DNA from 2 places in the Pseudoalteromonas pernae genome. Region 1 is predicted to be linked to the other one. Evidence: predicted binding sites of a transcription regulator. Region 1 holds the regulator's gene; the other holds the start of a gene.
The links. The regulator MetJ, encoded in region 1, represses methionine synthesis genes. The targets are predictions, from matches to a motif close to TAGACGTCTAGACGTCTA.

Region 1 (7,023 bases):
GAATTCACTTTGGTTTTTAATTTTTACAACCAGTGCACTAAGCTGGCGGTTGCCAAACGGAACGCGAACCCGCATACCCACCGCGATATCCTCTGCGTTTACAGATGCAGGTAAACAATAGTCAAAACTGCGGTGAAGAGGTACTTTTATTGCCACCTCCACGTAGGTGCAGGTGCTTGATAAAAAAGCTAAATCTGACTGAGTGCTAGGTTGGGATGACAAAGGTCGACTCACATTGAATAACGTGCCTCTAATGTACTAAATTCATCGCCTAGTTAATAGCAGCAATTAATGCTTGAACATTAACCGCTAGTTAAATAAAATACGCGGCCTTAAGGGTGCTGAGCATAATTTAACTCGTCTTAGCACATTGAAACTAACGCGTATGGTGCCAAACTCCGGGTTTGGAGAGCGATACGGCCTATTTAGAGGTTATCCCCATGAAAGAAGGTATCCACCCTAAGTACGAAGCAATCACAGCAACGTGCTCTTGTGGTAACAAGTTTGAAACTCGTTCTACTTTGTGTAAAGACATTCACCTTGACGTATGTTCAGAGTGTCACCCTTTCTACACTGGTAAGCAGAAGATTCTTGACACAGGTGGTCGTGTTGACCGCTTCAACAAGCGCTTCGGTGCGCTTAGCAGCAAGAAGTAATTCACTGCTTATTAGAAAAAAGCACCTTCGGGTGCTTTTTTTGTGCCTATCAGTTTCATCCATGTTCGTTATTTATCACGCCAACTTCCTTTTAAACTCCCATAAAGTCACACTGTAATTGAGTATTGTGCAGTTAAAAGCTTCTAAATGCAGCAATATTGCAGAAGTGTGTGGGGAATAATTTTTCTGTCTAATTGATATTCTTGCAGGTTATATAAATTGAATTTTATATATCGTTATGTATCATTTATGTAGCTTTTACAATCAATCTTGCCTCGTGATGTAGATAAAATTATCGACTACGTTATGGGAAATTAAAATAATTAACCGTGAACTTGGTGCTAACTACGTTTAAATTCGCGCAACAGGATAGACCTGATATTGCTTGGAATATGAGACTAAAAGCAGTATGGTTTGCGGTATACCTGAACTCTCACAAACATTTCTAGCAGGATATTTAATTCATGTCAGACTTTCGTCAAAAAGCGCTCGATTATCACGCCAATCCCGTTCCCGGTAAAATCAGTATTGAGCTGACTAAAAGTGCAGAAACAGTTAACGATCTCGCCTTAGCGTACAGCCCTGGTGTTGCTGAGCCTGTGCGCGAAATCGCGGCAGATCCAAATAACGCTTATAAGTACACAGCCAAAGGCAATATGGTTGCGGTTATTTCCAATGGTACCGCGATTTTAGGGCTGGGAAACTTAGGTCCACTAGCTTCTAAGCCTGTTATGGAAGGTAAGGCGCTGTTATTCAAACGCTTTGCTGGCCTTGACTCAATCGACATCGAAGTAAAACACCGTACAACCGAAGATTTCATCAATACTGTAGAGAATATTGCTGACACGTTTGGTGGTATCAATCTAGAAGACATCAAAGCACCTGAGTGCTTTGAAATTGAAAAAGCGTTGATCGAACGTTGTAACGTGCCTGTATTCCATGATGACCAACACGGTACTGCGATTGTAACTGCTGCGGGCATGTTGAACGCACTTGAGATTCAAGGTAAAGACATTCGTGATGCACTCATTGTATGTTTAGGTGCTGGTGCGGCGGCTGTTGCATGTATGGAGCTACTAATTAAGTGTGGTGCACAGCGTGAGCACATTTACATGCTGGACCGCAAAGGCGTTATTCATACACGTCGCGACGATTTGAATGAGTATAAACAGCTGTTTGCGAACAACACTGACAAGCGTACTTTGCAAGACGTAATTGCCGATGCAGACGTATTTGTGGGTGTATCTGGCCCAGATTTGTTGTCAGCTGAAGATCTAAAATTGATGGCAGACAAGCCAGTTGTATTTGCTTGTTCAAACCCAGATCCTGAAATCAAGCCTGAGCTAGCGCACAGTGCTCGTAAAGATTTGATCATGGCAACAGGTCGTTCTGATTATCCAAACCAAGTAAACAATGTGCTTTGTTTCCCATTCATTTTCCGTGGTGCGTTAGATGTACGTGCAACAGCAATTAATGACGAGATGAAGATTGCGGCTGTGGAAGCGATTCGTAGCATCGCAAAAGAGCCGGTTCCAGCTGAAGTGCTAAAAGCATCAGGTGTGACTGAGTTGGAGTTTGGCCCACAATACATTATTCCAAAGCCAATGGATCCACGTTTATTGCCGCGTGTGGCGAGGGCGGTAGCACAGGCAGCGGTGGCATCTGGTGTTGCGCAAGTGGAATTAGCACCCGATTACATGAACGATAAGTAATCACAGAGTGTGTTCTGCATTCAATGCAGTGAAACTATTACAGTAAAAAGCCCCAACATGAGTTGGGGCTTTTTTATTTGGATACCCAGTTGCAATGACTTGGGTGTTAAAAAGTTCTTAGTCCTCGCCGATGATAGGAACTTCTAACCCCATTTCTTCCATGATCTTGCGAACTTCTTGCGGCACCTTTTCCGGGTTGTCTTTACGAAGATCTTCATCATCGGGTAAAGGTTGTCCTGTGAATGCATGTAAAAATGCCTCACATAACAACTCACTATTTGTTGCGTGACGAAGGTTGTTTACCTGACGGCGCGTCCTTTCATCAGTTAATACTTTTAAAACATTGAGCGGGATCGAAACGGTAATCTTTTTTACCTGTTGGGCTTTCTTACCGTGTTCCGCATAAGGGTGAATATACTCACCGTTCCACTTGGCCATAATTAGAGTCTTATTTTTTGGTCACTTAGGCATCAATAAGGGCGAAATTTTATCGTGTTGGAAAGGATAGTCAAATATTCCTCATTTAGCTATTTAGACGTATAAATGTTTTGACTTCCACGGTTTGTTATTTTAACCTTTTAGACGTCTAAACATCCACGCCAGTTTGGAGGCGCTATGACCAAATTAAAAAATGAGACCCTTGCTGTTCGTCACGGAATCGAAGTTGACCAACATCATGGTGCAGTGGTACCTCCGCTTCATTTATCAACTACCTATTCTTTAGCTGACTTTGCTACTAAGCGCCAATTTGATTATGGCCGCAGTGGTAATCCGAACAGGGATACACTGGCGCAATTATTAGCACAGCTAGAAGGTGGCGAGCGCGGAATAATCACTGCGACTGGCATGGCCGCAGTGCATTTGGTGACGCAACTGCTTACCCCGCAAGACACAATAGTAATCCCTCATGATTGTTATGGTGGTAGTTATCGCCTGTTTACGTCTTTGGCAAAACGTGGACTGTTTAAATTAGTCGTTTTGGATTTGACGCGTCCAGAGTGCTCTGAAGGTATTAAAGAGAGTAAGCCTAAAATCGTTTGGATTGAGACGCCGAGTAACCCTATTCTACGCTTAACCGATATTCGTCAGGTCTGTGATGCCGCGAAGCAGGTCGGTGCATTAGTTGCTGCGGATAACACCTTTTTATCACCGGCACTGCAAAACCCGCTGGCGCTTGGATGTGACATCGTTGTGCATTCGACAACGAAATATATTAATGGCCATTCCGATGTGGTTGGTGGCGCCTTAATCACTAAGTCTGCTGAGCTAGGTGAGGAACTCGCGTGGTGGGCGAATAATATTGGTATTACCGGCGCGCCGTTTGATAGTTTCTTAACTCTTCGCGGCATTCGCACGTTAAAGCTGCGTCTGCGTCAGCACGAGGAAAATGCGATGGCCATTGCGGAATTTTTAGCACGGCACCCAAGTGTTGAGCACGTTTACTATCCGGGTCTGGAGTCGCATCCCCAGCATGAACTTGCAAAGCAGCAACAGGCAGGGTTCGGCGGTATGGTGAGCTTTGATATTAAAGGTGGGCTCAAAGACAGCGCAAAATTCTTAACCTCAGTGAATCAATTTACTTTGGCTCAATCACTCGGTGGAGTCGAAAGCCTCATTTGTCACCCCGCGACCATGACGCATGCAGGTATGGATGAGCAGGCTCGTTTAGAAGCTGGTGTGGGAGACACAATGATCCGCATTTCTGTAGGTATTGAAGATAAAGATGACCTAATTGCCGATCTAGAACACGCGTTTGCGCAGTTGGAGAGTTGAAATGACGCAAGTAGTACATAAATTTGGTGGCTCTAGCCTTAGCAGTGCCGCGCGTTATCATGCAGTTGCAAACATAGTATTGGCGCACGCTCAGGTGGGTGATGTGGTTGTTGTATCAGCCGCGGGAAAGACAACAGATACCTTAGTAAAGCTTTGGCAAGCATATCAACAAGGCGATACGCATGCCTGTGCGGACGTATTGAGTGTTGTAAAAGCACATCAGCTAGAGCTCATAAATGAACTGCTCGATAGCACACAGGCACACACTGCGACTGATACGTTGGCACAAGAATTGGCGAATATTTGCAATCAGCTAGAAACCAAGCAACTTGAAGAGGCATTTTTACTGGCGCATGGTGAACTATGGTCAGCACGCTTATTGGCTGCTTATTTAACGCAGATTGGTGCGAACGCACAAAGTTTAGATGCCCGAGATTTGCTCGTAGCTCAACACGGGCAGTTGTTACATAAAGTGAACGAACAGACTTGTGTATCTAAGGCGAGCAAGGTTCATATCAATGTCATTACTGGCTTTATTGCCTCAGATCATCAAGGTAAAACAGTGACTCTAGGACGAAACGGCAGTGATTACAGTGCCACCTTGTTTGCACGTTACCTTAATGCGGAAGAAGTGTGCATTTGGACGGATACGCAAGGGGTTTTCAGTACTGACCCGCGTAAAGTTCCTGAAGCCGTGAAGTATCACAAAATTTGCCGCTCACAAGCTCAGCTTTTAGCTTGCCTCGGTAACCCAGTGTTACATGCCAAAACACTTTCTCCATTACATGGCACCGATATCAAACTTTCTGTTCGCAGTTCTTATGACAGTGATGCCAGTGCCACTGAGGTAGTGCGAGAAGGGTGCTGCAAACACAAGCATTTTATTACCACACTGGGACAACATGATGTGTATAAACTGGCGCAGTTAGAAGCGGGCGAAACAGCACGTTTAAAGCAGCAGTTTCAGGTCAACATCATCGAGTTTATTGAGCAAGGCGCAACATATTTAGTCGTGCCTCAGGAAGTTTCATCTTCTATTTCCGGATATTTTGCGCAACGCGCTCAATTGATTGAATCGAATGTGTTTGGTTTTGCGGTGGTCGCTCCGTCGGAAGAACTCGGCGTCGCGCAGGGGCAAATTAATGATACGTTGGCTCAGTTAAACTTCAACAGCCGATTTCAACATCGCGACAAAGGCTACATATTGCAGCTTACCGACCAAGAAGTTGATGCAGATAGTTTAACCGTGTTGCACCAAGCGCTAATTGGTGTGAAACGCCAACTGGCAGTTGTGGTAGCTGGTTTAGGCAATGTTGGGGAAGTATTCCTATCTCAATTCAACCAACAGTTACAGAGGCTAGGTCAACACATAGACGTCAAATTAGTGGCCTTGTTACGCAGCGAAACTTTGCTTTTTGATCCGTGTGGGGTTGATCCAGCTAATTGGCATAAAAGATGGTCATCTGAAGCGGTAGCGTACAATGACGCTCAGCTTCTAGATAGGCTACAGCAGCTTGATTACGAGCATAAAGTTGTGATTGATATCACCGCGAGTGAGTCATTCAGTGCACTATACCCACGATTTGTTAAAGCGGGGTGTCACTTGATCAGTGCCAATAAATATGCGGGTACGGCACCGAAAAAGTGGTACCAGAACCTTAAAGAGGATCTGGCCCAGCGTAATTTACAATGGCGTTATAACACCAGTGTTGGCGCTGGCTTACCAATCAATTTTGCGTTAGCTGATTTACAGCAAAGTGGCGATGTTATTACGCGTGTTCAAGGCGTATTTTCAGGTACCTTATCTTGGCTGTGCAGCAAATATGATGGCACAGTGCCGTTTTCTCAGTTGCTTCTAGAAGCGCAATCACTTGGTTTCACCGAGCCTGATCCGCGCGAAGACTTGTCGGGTAGGGATGTGCAGCGTAAGTTGTTAATTCTAGCGCGCGAATTGGGCTTATCTCTTGATTTAGCTGACATCGAGCTAGAGCCGCTTATGCCAGCGCAATTGGCGGAAGGTTCATGGCAGCAATGCCAACAATTTCTAGGTGCGCTAGATGATTTTGTTGCTACACATGCTGAGGAAGCAGCGAAGCAAAACAAAGTGTTACGTTACAACGCTGATTTACATATTACTGAAACAGGTATTAAAGCGCAGGTTGGTTTAGTGGCTGTAGCCAACGATAATCCTATGGCGGGGCTAAACCCTGGTGACAATATCTTTGTAGTAAATAGTCAATGGTACCAAGATAATAGCTTGGTTATTCAAGGCCCTGGTGCGGGCAAAGAAGTGACAGCTGCTGGTGTACACTCCGATCTATACTGGCTAATCACCAAACTTAATTAAAAAAAGCCAGCGATTGCTGGCTTTTTTTGTTGCTACAAGAGGGAGGACTTAGAAAAGCTCGCTCTCAAATAACTCATCCGTTTCTTGCTTTTTATCATCTTGAGGTTGCGCCTCGAAAATAGTTGCTCGTTTTTTCTCTGCATAACGAGTCGGAGCGGTGCCTTTCATAAAGTATTCAAAGCGACTGCTGAAGTCGTTGTTATGACTCAGCAACCCCGTCTGTAAGTCGATACGCACCGATTCTAACCCCTCAGGCGGTTCAATGGGGGCGTATGGTTCATCTGCTAGCGCCACTTCCATATAGTCTATCCAAGCTGGTTGAGCCGTTTTCGCGCCGGATTCTGCGCCAAAGATCTGCGATTTATCCAAGTTGTTGTTATAACTAGTACGACCAAGTGCGTTACCCGGGTTATCGAAGCCAACCCATACTGTCGCCATCACATTCTTGTTGAAGCCACTGAACCAAGTATCCACAGAGCTGTTGGTGGTCCCTGTTTTACCCGACAAGTCACGGCGCTTTAACTTAGTTGCTCGC
Region 2 (7,023 bases), on a different contig from region 1:
TGCGTAGGACCATCTTCACCCAAACCGATTGAATCGTGGGTGTACACAAAGATGCTTGGTGTTTTCATCAGTGCGGCCATACGTACTGCGTTGCGTGCGTATTCCATGAACATTAAGAAAGTCGCACCGTAAGGGATAAAGCCTTTATGCAGCGCAATACCATTCATAATCGCCGACATACCGAATTCACGTACACCGTAGAATACGTAGTTGCCCGACGCATCATCACTCGTTAAGCCTTTTGAACCACTCCACAAGGTCAAGTTCGAACCCGCAAGGTCAGCAGAGCCGCCCATAAACTCAGGAAGCATAGGACCAAATGCATTCAATGCATTTTGTGATGCTTTACGTGTTGCTGGATTATCAGGGTTTGCCTGTAATTGCTCAATGTAGGCTTGTGATTTTTCAGCCCAATCAGCAGGTAATTCACCTTTTTGGCGACGTTCAAACTCAGCAGCAAGTTCTGGGTGCGCAGCTTTATATGCAGCGAACTTTTCGTGCCAGTTTTGCTCGTGTTTTTGACCTGCTTCTTTTGCGTCCCACTCGCTGTATACGTCTTGTGGAATAACAAAAGGTGCATGCTCCCAACCCAAAAATTCACGCGCGGCTTTGATTTCGTCATCACCTAGCGGTGCACCGTGACAATCATGGCTACCCGACTTGTTTGGTGAACCGTAACCAATCACTGTTTTACAACAGATCAATGTTGGTTTATCAGAGTTTGCGCGACCTTCTTCGATTGCAGCACGGATAGCATCACTGTCGTGACCATCAACACCACGCACTACATGCCAGCCATATGCTTCGAAACGCGCAGGCGTATCGTCGCTGAACCAACCTTCAACTTCACCATCGATTGAGATGCCGTTGTCATCCCAAAATGCGATGAGCTTACCTAGACCCAAGGTACCAGCTAATGAACAGGCTTCGTGAGAGATACCTTCCATTAAACAGCCGTCACCTAGGAAGGTGTAGGTATAGTGATCAACAATGTCATGTCCAGCGCGGTTAAATTGAGCGCCAAGCGCTTTTTCTGCGATAGCCATACCTACCGCGTTAGTGATCCCCTGACCAAGCGGGCCCGTAGTGGTTTCAACGCCTGGTGCGTAGCCATATTCAGGGTGACCTGGAGTTTTAGAATGCAGTTGACGGAAGTTTTTAATTTCTTCCATCGGTAGGTCATAGCCGCTTAAATGTAAAAGCGAATAAATCAGCATTGAACCATGGCCATTTGACAGGATAAATCGGTCGCGGTCAGCCCAATCAGGATTTGTTGGGTTGTGCTTTAGATAGTCACGCCATAGGACTTCGGCGATATCAGCCATTCCCATAGGAGCACCTGGGTGACCTGATTTAGCTTGTTGAACCGCGTCCATAGACAAGACGCGAATGGCGTTTGCAAGTTCTTTGCGTGATGGCATGAATTCTCCTACCTTTAAATGTATTTGCGCTGGAAGCTCCGCACTTGCTCATGCTAGCGAATGTGCGAAGGATAAGATAAAGGCCCATTCTTACTTATTCACAGGCCCCCTGCAATTAAAACTTGTGGACAATATAGGTGACTTTAAAATTACTCATATTAATTGGCTATAAGACTGAAAATTAGTAATTTGGACGTCTAGGCGTAAAATAGCTAGGCAAGGTGCGATCATTTAGCTAGAATACGCGCCTTATTTTTATGCAGCGCTGCACCCTAATTGGTGACGTGTATGGGAAGCGCGAGACTTGTGAGAAAAACCAATGGCAAAACATTTATTTACTTCTGAGTCAGTGTCTGAGGGACACCCGGATAAAATCGCTGACCAAATTTCAGATGCGGTACTAGATGCTATTTTGGAGCAAGACCCGCACGCCCGTGTAGCTTGTGAAACATACGTTAAAACAGGCATGGTAATGGTTGGTGGTGAAATCACTACTAGCGCTTGGGTTGATATCGAAGAACTAACTCGTAAAACAGTTCGTGAAATCGGTTACACACACTCAGACATGGGTTTCGATGCTGATTCATGTGCAATCCTTAATACGATTGGCAAACAGTCTCCAGACATCAACCAAGGTGTTGACCGTGCGCGCCCTGAAGACCAAGGTGCTGGTGACCAAGGTCTAATGTTTGGTTACGCGTGTAACGAAACAGACGTATTAATGCCTGCGCCTATCACGTATTCACACCGCCTAGTACAGCGCCAAGCGCAAGTACGTAAGAGCGGCGAGTTACCTTGGCTTCGTCCAGACGCTAAGTCTCAGGTAACATTTGCATACGAAAATGGTCAACCTGTGGGTATCGATGCGGTAGTACTATCGACTCAGCACTGTGACACTATTTCTCAGGACGATCTTGTTGAAGCGGTGATGGAAACTATCATCAAGCCAACACTTCCTGCTGAACTAATCACTTCTGCGACTAAGTTCTTCATTAACCCAACTGGCCGTTTCGTTATCGGTGGTCCAATGGGTGACTGTGGTCTAACTGGTCGTAAGATCATCGTTGATACATACGGCGGTATGGCTCGTCACGGTGGTGGTGCATTCTCCGGTAAAGATCCATCAAAAGTTGACCGTTCAGCGGCATACGCAGCACGTTACGTTGCGAAAAACATCGTAGCAGCTGGCCTAGCTGATCGTTGTGAAATTCAAGTTTCTTACGCAATCGGTGTTGCAGAGCCTACATCTATCAGCGTTGAAACATTCGGCACAGGTAAACTAGACGAAGCACGTTTAATCGAGCTAATCCGCAAGCACTTTGACCTACGTCCTTACGGTCTAATCCAGATGCTTGACCTTGAGCGTCCGATTTACCAACCGTCTGCGGCATACGGTCACTTTGGTCGCGAAGAATTCCCTTGGGAAGCGACAGACAAAGTTGAAGCACTTCGTGCGGACGCTGGCCTGTAATAGCCAAGTAAATACAAGAAAAGCGCTCATTGAGCGCTTTTTTTATGCCTTTATTTTATGCTGTTAATGCATAAAGTCCCGACACTGACCCGTTGTTAACGGCATGGGGCTCATAACCTGAGTATTGGCCAACCGCGCGCGCAAGTTACTCAAGGTACGATACACGCTTTTAAGCGACACTTTATTGCTTATCCAGTTGGGGATCGCCCCCGCGGGATCGGCTTCAACCTCGTACTCGAGCAACAATCCAGTTGGTTGCTCGCTGATAAGCCAAGATGCCTGCAAGTCCTCAATTCGCACACGGCCTTTGGGAACTTCTGAGTCAGATTGAACCGCTTTAATTATCAATTTCGTTTGCGCCTCATTGAGCCTTTCATAACACGATAGGCTGTACAGCTCCCTATCAGCTACAGGCCAAGGGGAATTGAGCAGTGTAAATACATGGGAATGATGAGGTTGTGGACTGGCCAATAAACGCACTTGTTTAACGCCTTCAAGCCAATCTGGCGCGTGCTCAGTATCGTGTAATAGGCTAACAAATTGAGCTGCGTTGGCATTAGGTATCAATACGTTAGCTTTGATGGCGTATTGTCCTTGCTCATTTTTAGCAAAGGATACGTTTAAGTGTTCTTGCTCTTTCCAAATACGCCAAGTCGGCTGCGCGGCAACCGACTGAGGTAGAACGACTAGAACAACACTAATCGCGCCAATAAGGCTGGGTATTGCGCGTGGCATCACGACTTTGTTCCATAGCACTAAGTAAATATTCCGTTTTTTGTGACAACCATGCTTGGATTTTTTCCAACTCTTCGCTGTCTTTGCCTTGGCATAGTTGCTCAAGATAATGCAGGGTGAACAGTTCGAACGTTCCGTGTACGATATCTAACCAAGGAGCGCGGAAGTTTAAACGCGCCTCCTCGTTGAACAATGCCCCCAAACAGCAACCACTGAGTAGGTTACGCTCAAGTCGTTGTTTTAAGTTTAAATATTCATTGGCTGAGAGCGGTTCTTCATTTTCCACTAAAGCGCGCATTTCATGCCAATCCGCTTCTAACAACTGCGCCGCAATGTCATGAATGTTGCGCTCTGCAGCTTGAAATTGAGACTGACCCCAAGACTGACGCCAACCGCGCTCTGTTAACCAAATAGTCAAATCAAGTAGTAATAAATTGTAGCGCTTGCTGGTAAAGATCTGCTGCACGTCTTCAATCGTTGGTTGCACATCTTTTAAGTCATCAATCACGTGCGCCAAATCGGGGGCAGCATTGATTTTCTTGTAGTACGCGTGTTTTTTGGAAGTGAAAGTTTTTAACTGAATTGCCGTTTCTACCCAACTCAATTCATTCAACAACCATTTTAATTCTGTACGCAATCGCTCAGTCGCTTGCTTTTCAACAATGTCTTTAAATAACCACAAGCTGTGGCGAATCAGACTAACGCCATCGGTAATACGCTTTAGCGTTTTTAATGTAGGTTTTTGGTAGTAACACTGCTCGTGCTTTTGCACAAAGGTAATGCCGTGATTAAGGCATTTCTCCAATGCTCGTTCTTGGCTATCTTCGTTAGTCAGTGCCACCATGTCGATTTCCTTGCTGGCACTGAGTGGCGTGTCATCAGCCAAACGGTACCCACGGGCTGCTTTGGAATACAGTCCCATGCGCAAAGGTAAGTTTTCGATTAATTTTTCGGCCAGTAAAAATAGTTCACTGCGCTCACCTTTAATTAACTCTATTTCAAGCTCACAAATAGGCTCAATACTTGAGTTAGCAGCGACTTCACCTTTATCTAGTACCACTTCGATCAAGGTACCTGACTGGGTTTCCACCAGCCAAGTTCTGCGGATAAAGTTGGTGCTGAATAATGGATAAAGATTTTCAGCAATGGCGTCAACTTGCACGCCATGAGGCCAAATACTGGCGTCAAATGCGCTCAGTTCAGGACGATTGCCTGAGATAGGTAAATTGAATTCAGGACGTTGATGCAGGCCGCCCACATTATCACCAGCGAGTTTAATGGTTTGCTCACAAACACCATCGCAGCAGCGCGTACGCAAACCAATATCGAGCGCTCTTAGCTCACGGCTTGGAGTATCAAAATACGCGTTTTGAAGGTTACGAGAAGGTTTGTTGGTAACGGTTTTGGCAAACTGTGTGATCAGTGCAGGAATTGACGGAGTGACCGCCTCAGATACTAAAAATTTGAGCTCTATCTCAGTGTCCATGCGTTCGAAAAGACCAATGGAATTGACAAGAGGACAACATAAACAAAGCCGCATACGAATGCAAACTTTTTGCGTATTCTTCCTACGCAAATAACCCCCTATTGGCAGGGTTGGGTTACAAAATCGCCCTTGCCATTGTCGCCTCCAGCCAATACTATGCCTCAATAAACATCTTATTTACGTAGACAAGGTTTAGTTAAATGCTAAAACACCTGTTTCTTGCACTCGTATTCGTATCAAGTGCATTTTTCACTCAGGCCGTGAGTGCCGAACAACGTGCCGCTTATATCAGTGACGAACTATACATTTTCATGCACTCTGGTGCTGGTAAAAACTATCGTATCTTAGGCTCTATCAATGCAGGCACAGAGATCACTTTAGTAACTGGTACAGAGACCAATGGCTTTTATGAAATTATTGATGACAAAGAGCGTCAAGGTTGGGTAGAAGCGCAGTACATCAACCAAGATAAGAGCTTAAAAGTAAAGTTTGAGCAGTTAGGTGAAGAGCTAGCGAGCACGCAGCAAACATTGCGCAATGCACAGAGCGAAATTCCAGAACTACAGAGCTTGAACAGTGACCTGCAAGCACAGAATCAACAATTGCAGGAACAATTAGCGACAGCTATTGCTGAGCGTGATGCAATTCAAACCAAACAACAAAGCCTACGTTCTAAAGAGAAACGTCAATTATTGACCTATGGCGGCGCCATCGCTTTTATCGGTCTGTTTTTGGGTATTATTCTGACTATCTTCCTATCGCGTAGAAAACGCTACGACGGTTGGGCGTAAGCTAGGCTTACCAATGTAAAAAATGCATTGAGCAAAAAGAGCGCATCTGCGCTCTTTTTTTTGATCTGCTAATAAGGCAGGTAATACGTGCTGTATTTATAAATCGATACGCAAGCCTGTGTCTTCTTTTACCTTTTCAATCACCATATAGGTGTGATGCGTGCCCACCCCTGGAATATCAACAAGATCGCCAAGCACCTGACGATATTCATTCATATCACTTACGCGCACTTTTAATAGGTAATCATACCCCCCGGCCACCATGTCGCACTCGACCACTTGGGGGGTTTTCACGATATGTTCTTTGAACGTTTTGAACACCGATGTGTTAGAAGTAACGAGCGAGACTTGCACGTGTGCTAGCAGGCTTTGATTGAGCTTCTGCTCAGAGAGCTTGGCATAGTATCCTTCGATAAACCCATCTGCTTCTAAACGCTTTACCCTGTCCAAACAAGGACTCGGACTTAAGTTAACTTGTTTTGCCAAATTAACATTAGAGATCCGACCATTTTTTTGCAAAGCGTCTAGGATGGCTAAATCGATTCTATCTAGAGTGCGAGATTTGGCTGTAAGCGACATAACAGAATTTTATACGGGCTTGGTGCGAATATACCCTGTAAATTATCGTAATTGCCAAAATTAAACCAGCATATTCTGCGGTATTTTCTTTAGAATGCCCGCGAATGTGTATTCATTAAGAGTGCAATCTTAACCGCATACAAATATATCCATGTAGGGAAAAATCTACACTCTCGCAGTTAGAACCTACAATGTAGTAATTGTCGTAACCGAGGCCCCACCATCTCACCTATTGGTGCTGGGTACAGTTGCTATGTTTAGACTCCGTTATTTTGAGGGTTGCTTATGTTATTTGAAGGCAATTTGATTACTGAATGCCCTGTCCGCCAGAAGATCCGCGATTTCTACCGTATCGATGAGAACGAAGTAATCGATCATATTCTTCCGTTGGCAGAAGTTGGCGTTACGGCACGAAGCCGCGCATGGGAGCGCGCACGTCAAATGGTATTAAACATCCGTAAAGACCAAGATGGTCAAAGCGGTGTTGACGCGCTATTAAACGAATTCTCACTATCAAGTGAAGAAGGCGTGGTGTTAATG

Region 2: the regulator MetJ is predicted to act here: its motif matches at 1,612-1,629, upstream of metK (methionine adenosyltransferase).

What each region holds. Positions count from the first base shown of each region.
Region 1 is NZ_JBDODM010000007.1:122,270-129,292, reverse strand. Features, by position in the region: gene priA (primosomal protein N') at 1-162, opposite strand, end outside; gene rpmE (50S ribosomal protein L31) at 441-656, shown strand; gene V1358_RS15650 (malic enzyme-like NAD(P)-binding protein) at 1,121-2,368, shown strand; gene metJ (met regulon transcriptional regulator MetJ) at 2,486-2,806, opposite strand; gene metB (cystathionine gamma-synthase) at 2,984-4,141, shown strand; gene metL (bifunctional aspartate kinase/homoserine dehydrogenase II) at 4,143-6,488, shown strand; gene V1358_RS15630 (penicillin-binding protein 1A) at 6,537-7,023, opposite strand, start outside.
Region 2 is NZ_JBDODM010000002.1:756,070-763,092, forward strand. Features, by position in the region: gene tkt (transketolase) at 1-1,421, opposite strand, end outside; gene metK (methionine adenosyltransferase) at 1,741-2,892, shown strand; gene V1358_RS07660 (START domain-containing protein) at 2,956-3,627, opposite strand; gene V1358_RS07665 (CYTH and CHAD domain-containing protein) at 3,590-5,113, opposite strand; gene V1358_RS07670 (TIGR04211 family SH3 domain-containing protein) at 5,314-5,904, shown strand; gene V1358_RS07675 (Lrp/AsnC ligand binding domain-containing protein) at 6,001-6,483, opposite strand; gene putA (bifunctional proline dehydrogenase/L-glutamate gamma-semialdehyde dehydrogenase PutA) at 6,769-7,023, shown strand, end outside.